Linked DNA regions of Prochlorococcus marinus str. MIT 9312. The protein of the gene in region 1 binds, or shares a complex with, the protein of each later gene. Links are inferred from orthologs where the notes say so. Each region holds a gene or a part of one and is shown in the gene's direction. Other genes may lie near its edges.

Region 1 (3,512 bases):
CTGGCAGACCTTCAATGGGAAAAACTTCAATAGTTCTTAATCTGGCTAAAAATGTTGCACAATCTCAAGATTTACCTGTTTGCGTATTTAGCCTTGAAATGAGTAAAGAACAATTGACATATAGACTACTCTCTATGGAAGTTGGAATCGAGAGTGGCAGGCTAAGAACAGGAAGATTACAGCAAGATGAATGGCCTTTACTTGGAGAGGGTATCAATTCATTAGGTCAATTACCAATATTTATAGATGACAAACCTAACTTAAGTGTTTTAGAGATGAGATCTCTATGCAGACGATTAATAGCTGAACAAAAAAAAGAATTAGGATTAATTGTGATTGATTACCTCCAGTTGATGGAAGGATCAACCCCTGATAATAGAGTGCAGGAACTTTCACGAATCACAAGAGGTCTTAAAAGCATGGCCAGAGAATTAAAAGTGCCAGTAGTAGCTTTATCTCAGCTAAGTAGAGGAGTAGAGTCTAGAACAAATAAAAGACCAATGTTAAGCGATCTAAGAGAATCAGGATCTATTGAACAAGATGCAGATTTAGTATTAATGATTTATAGAGATGAATACTATAATCCAGATACTGAAGATAGAGGAATTACAGAGATCATTGTCACTAAACATAGAAATGGACCCGTAGGAACTGTTAAATTATTATTTGAACCTCAATTTACGAGATTTAGAAATTTAGCTAATTAAATCGATCCGAATAATGCAAGATCATCACTCAACAAATGAATCTTTTGACATTGTCGTCATTGGAGGAGGACATGCGGGATGTGAAGCAGCTATAACATCAGCAAAATTAGGATTTTCTACAGCCTTATTCACAATCAATTTAGATAGGATTGCCTGGCAACCTTGTAACCCTGCAGTTGGCGGGCCAGCAAAAAGTCAGTTAGTGCATGAAGTTGATGCATTAGGAGGAATCATTGGAAAATTAGCTGATAAAACAGCTATACAAAAAAGAATATTAAATGCAAGTAAAGGACCAGCTGTATGGGCATTAAGAGCTCAAACAGATAAAAGAGAATACTCAAAAAAGATGATCGAAATCCTTCAAAATACAGATAATTTATCTTTAAAAGAAGCAATGATTACTGAACTGGATATTGCAAAGACTGAAGAAATTGGATTGAACTCAAAAAAAATCGTAAAAAAAAGAATAAAGGGTGTCAGGACTTTCTTTGGTAGTTATTATTCAGCAAGATCAGTTATCATCACAGCTGGTACGTTCTTAGAAGGAAGAATATGGATAGGAAATAAATCAATGTCAGCTGGTAGATCGGGCGAACAAGCAGCAAAAGGTCTTACTAAAAATTTGCACGAAATTGGTATCAAAACAGAACGTTTAAAAACAGGAACTCCAGCAAGAGTTGATAAAAGAAGTATAATTTTTGATGAATTAGATGCTCAACCAAGTACTGCAGCAGATAAATATTTTTCGTTTGACCCAAATATAAAAAATAATATGCCCCAAGTTAGTTGTCACATAACAAGAACAACTACCAAAACACATCAACTAATTCGAGACAATTTACATTTAACTCCCATTTACGGCGGTTTTATTGATAGTAAGGGGCCAAGATATTGTCCATCAATTGAAGATAAAATCGTTAAATTTGCTGATAAAGAATCACATCAAATTTTCTTAGAACCAGAAGGAATTAATACCCCTGAAATATATGTACAAGGATTTTCTACAGGTTTACCCGAAAATATTCAATTAGAACTTTTAAGAACCTTACCTGGATTAAGTGAATGTAAAATGTTGCGACCAGCATATGCTGTCGAGTACGACTATATACCTGCAACACAGCTCCAAACATCACTAGAAACGAAAGAAATTGAATATTTATTTAGCGCTGGACAAATTAATGGAACTACTGGTTATGAAGAAGCAGCAGCACAAGGATTAGTTGCAGGAGTCAATGCGACAAGAAAACTAAACGAAAAAGACCCAATAATCTTCACTAGAGAAAGCAGTTATATAGGAACAATGATCAATGATTTAATTACCAAAGATCTCAAAGAACCATACAGAGTTCTCACTAGTAGGAGTGAATATAGGTTAACTCTTAGAGGAGATAATGCAGATAGAAGATTAACCCCATTAGGTTATCAAATAGGGCTAATTGATGAGAAAAGATGGTGGGCCTATCAAGAAAAAATGAACCTCCTCGAGGAAGAAAAATTAAGATTAAATAACACCCGTTTAAAAAATACCGATGAAATATCAAAAAACATAGAATTAGACACGGGATCAAAGATCAAAGGCTCAACAACTTTGAAAGAACTCTTAAAAAGACCAAACTTTCATTATTCAGATCTAATTAAATATAATTTGACTGAAAAAAATCTAGGTTCTTCAATACAGGAAGGTGTTGAAATAGATATTAAATACGAGGGTTACCTTAAAAGACAAAAAAACAACATTGAACAAATAAATCGTCAAAGCTGTAAATCTCTACCTCAAGAAATAAATTATGAAAAGATAGATACATTATCTTTAGAAGCTAGAGAAAATTTGAATAAGATAAAACCAAAAAATTTTGGTGATGCTTCAAAAATTCCTGGAGTAAGCAAAGCTGATTTAACTGCATTACTTGTTTGGCTAAAAATAAGAGAAATAAAGAAAGAAAAGGCAAATATTTTTGTCAAAAAAAGTTATCATCTTAAAAGTAATCCGTCAGAGCACTGAATAATAAACTTTTTAACTCACCAAAAATTTTATGGGAAGAAAAAGCCTCTACTTTTTTAGTGAAAAATTCATTACCAAAAATATCAGGTCCATGGAAATTAATGCTGCTTGGAGATGGAAGTCCGACTAGACATCTACAACTTTTAACTAATCAAGAGACGAAAATTAAATTAATTTCAATGCAACTAGATCCTCTATTCATTGAAGAAGGTCCTAAAGAATTAAATCAGTTAAATGGCCCTTTAATTAGAAGACAAGTATGGATTAAAAACAATAATAAAAACCTAGCATGGGCAGAAAGTTGGTGGAATACAGAACAAGTGAATGAAAATTTAAAAGCCAAAGAAGAACCAATTTGGAAGAATTTAACACAAGACAGATCAGAATTGTTTAGAGAAGTTGATCGAATTTCACTTGTTAATTCAAATTGGTTAGAAGATGAATTTTGTTTTAAAGGCCCATTCTGGTCAAGGAATTATAGATTTTTTCGAGATAAAAAGCCCCTAACAATTATTAGAGAAGTGTTCAATCCACATTTAGAAAGTTTATTAGGTTATTCAGGAATTAAAGAATTTACGCAACTATACTCTTCTTCTTCTTGATCTGGGAAGATTTCTTGATTTTAATTGACCTTTTTGGTTTGATTCATCTCTTGATTTGGTATTCTCTTTTTCTGAAGCTCTTTGCCATCTTTCAACTTTGAAATCCATTTCATCTGGCCAATCTTCATCTTTACTCTCTTTCACATAAGGTAATTTTTTTTGCTCAGTTGTCTGTAAGTTTTTTGGTTGCCTTAAAGATAT
Region 2 (3,014 bases), 1.5 Mb from region 1 along the record:
GGAGTTCTTAAAGATATTCTTATGCGGTTATCTGATAAAGGTATAAACGTTAGCGATGCCAATGTTAAAACTGCTTATGGTAAACCAGCTATTATAAATCTTTGTGTAGGTCTTGAAAGTTTTAATCAACTTCACAAAACAATTGAACAAATTAAATCAATGGCAGATGTTTTAGATATTGCCAGAGTTGGACAAAGTTAATTTTAAAATCAGATCTATCTATCTTTTACTTTTTATCTTGTAGATAAAGAAAACAATACTGCCGCAAATCAAAGCTAATAAAATACCTACACAAGATGAACCTAAGAGTAATTTCAGGGAAAAAATTCTACCTTGTTTCCATAAGTCATCAATAACTAAACCTTTTTCAAGAATTTTATTAGAAGAATTAGTTAAAAAAATCGAACCAACTTTATAGTTAAAATAATAAAGTGGAATATAAGTAAAAGGGTTGCTGATCCAGGTACCAATTGCAGCTAGAACAATATTTCCCTTAGCTATTTTAGCAAAAAATACCCCTATTAAAGTCTGAAACCCAAAAAAAGGAAAGCAGCCACTAAATACCCCTATAGCTAAACCTTTAGCATTAAAGAAAGGACTTCCATTCTGATTCCTAAATAATGATAGAATTTTCTTATAGGTAATATCTCTTTTAAATCTCATTCAGAAAGAAAATTTCAAAATTAAATTCTTGATAATCTTACTTAATTATCCATAACAAAGCTAGAGATGGATTCGATCGTTACTACAGAAGATACCATAGCCGCAATTGCTTCAGCTATAAGTATAGGGAAAGGAGGAGTTGCGATAATAAGAGTATCAGGGAAAGACTCAATAAATTCTTGCAAAAAGATTGTTCAAACTAAATCTAAATATGCATGGGAATCACATAGAGTTTTTCATGGTTTTATTCTGGAAAATAAACAAAATAAATTTATAGATGAGGTTTTAATTTTAGTAATGAAATCACCAAATAGCTTCACAGGAGAGGATGTTGTTGAACTTCATTGCCATGGAGGAATAATCCTAGTAAATAAAGTTCTACAGAGATTATTATCTAGTAATTCTAGAGTTAGACTTGCAAACCCAGGAGAATTTAGTCAAAGAGCTTTTCTTAATGGGAAAATAGACCTTACTCAAGCCGAGTCGATTAATCAATTAATTAATGCAAGCAATACCAGATCAGCAGAGCTAGCTTTTAGTGGGGTTCAAGGGAAAATAAAGAAAAAAATTAATGATATTAAAAATGACCTTATAAATCAACTTTGCGAAATAGAAGCAAGAGTTGATTTTGAAGAAGACTTCACAGATTTTGATTACAACAAATATCTAAAAAACATTAAAAAAGTAAAAGAAAAAATAGAATTACTAATAGAAAATGCAAAAAGAAATTCATATATTCACAATGGAATATCCATTGCCCTTATAGGTAAAACGAATGTTGGTAAAAGCTCTTTACTAAATTTGCTTGCAAAAAAAGAGAAGGCAATCGTAACTAATATTCCTGGAACAACTAGAGATGTTATTGAAGTTAATTTAACTATTAATGATATTCCAATGAAAATAATTGATACTGCTGGCATAAGAGAAACTCATGAACAAATTGAAAGTATTGGAATTAAAAAAAGTTTTAGGAAAATTAAAGAGTCAGATTTTATAATTTATATTTATAGTCTTGAAGAAGGATTTAATAAAGAAGACAAAAAAATAATACAAGAAATCCCCAAAGAAAAATTAATTACTATTTTGGGCAATAAAAAAGATTTAATTGATTGCAAAAATATTAATTCAAATGAGTTAAAAAACACAATTCTTATGAGCATTAAGAATAATGATGGCGAAAGATTATTAATCGACACAATCATAAAAAAATGCGGATTAAAACAAGTAGAAAATATCAATATATTTTTAAACGAAAGACATCTAACAAATTTGTCTTCTTGCCTATCTAATTTAAATGATACTGATGTAATAATTAAAAATAAATTGCCATTTGATTTGTTATCAATAGAACTGAGAGATGGAATTCAAAACTTATCTAAAATAACTGGTCAAGAATTAACAGAGGAACTTCTAGATAATATTTTTTCTAAGTTTTGTATTGGTAAATAAATTTGAGTTAAATTACATAGTGATATATAGTTGATTCTCTAACTTCAGTTTAATTTTTATTAATTAATTATTTTTTAGTTTAGTGGATTTAAATACTCCAATAATAAGTAAGATCATTGATAATTGGATCGATGAAGATATAGGTAGGGGAGATCTTACAAGGCCTTCTATTACAGAAGAGAATGGTAATGCATATTGGATTGCAAAAGAAGGTGGTATATTTTGTGGTGTCGAAATCATAAAAGAAATTTTTAAAAAAATTGATTTAAACATCAGTTCAAAATTTAATATCTCTGATGGAAATCAATTTTTTAAAGATCAAAAACTCCTGGAAATATATGGACCTTCAAAAAGTTTGCTAGCCAGTGAAAGAATAGGCTTAAATATAGCAATGCATTTATCTGGAATATCAACATATACAAAGAATCTTGTAAATAAGTTAGAAGGTACAAATATAAAATTAGCAGATACTAGGAAAACTACTCCTGGCTTAAGAATATTTGAAAAATATGCATTCAAATGTGGAGGTGGAGTGAATCATAGAATGGGATTATACGATGCAGCTATGATAAAAGAAAATCACATTGCATGGACAGATAATCTTAATAATGCAGTAAAAAAAATTCGACTAAATTCGCCTTTTACAACTCATATCATAATTGAAGCTGAGAATATCGAACAGGCAAAAGAAGCAGTATTAGCAGGAGCAGATAGTGTCTTATTGGATGAACTTAGCCCTGAAATAATCCAAAAAAACGTTCAAGAATTAAGAGATTTATCAATGAATAGCTTAAAAAAAGAAGTCAATAAAAATTTGATAATAGAAGTTTCTGGAATTAACCCTAAAGAAATTAGTAAATATCTAATAAAAGGTATTGATTTGATTTCAACAAGTTCTTCAA

The links.
Region 2: the proteins of mnmG (region 1) and mnmE are in contact, whole or in part, in a solved structure (PDB 9HIP), measured with the Escherichia coli proteins. The link is inferred for Prochlorococcus marinus str. MIT 9312 from one-to-one orthologs.

The regions. Positions count from the first base shown.
Region 1 is NC_007577.1:1,658,225-1,661,736, forward strand. The notes cover bases 254-3,214. They hold mnmG (tRNA uridine-5-carboxymethylaminomethyl(34) synthesis enzyme MnmG), read left to right. Parts: upstream 254-720; coding sequence 721-2,709; downstream 2,710-3,214. Other genes in these bases: dnaB (replicative DNA helicase), read left to right, coding at 254-707; PMT9312_RS09115 (chorismate lyase), read left to right, coding at 2,736-3,214. Also shown: more of dnaB, read left to right, coding at 1-253; more of PMT9312_RS09115, read left to right, coding at 3,215-3,311; PMT9312_RS09120 (hypothetical protein), read right to left, coding at 3,291-3,512. UniProt on the Escherichia coli protein: NAD-binding protein involved in the addition of a carboxymethylaminomethyl (cmnm) group at the wobble position (U34) of certain tRNAs, forming tRNA-cmnm(5)s(2)U34.
Region 2 is NC_007577.1:180,678-183,691, reverse strand. The notes cover bases 1-2,920. They hold mnmE (tRNA uridine-5-carboxymethylaminomethyl(34) synthesis GTPase MnmE), read left to right. Parts: upstream 1-729; coding sequence 730-2,112; downstream 2,113-2,920. Other genes in these bases: nadC (carboxylating nicotinate-nucleotide diphosphorylase), read left to right, coding at 2,195-2,920; PMT9312_RS00970 (DUF2062 domain-containing protein), read right to left, coding at 220-663; PMT9312_RS00975 (RelA/SpoT family protein), read left to right, coding at 1-201. Also shown: more of nadC, read left to right, coding at 2,921-3,014. UniProt on the Escherichia coli protein: Exhibits a very high intrinsic GTPase hydrolysis rate. Involved in the addition of a carboxymethylaminomethyl (cmnm) group at the wobble position (U34) of certain tRNAs, forming tRNA-cmnm(5)s(2)U34.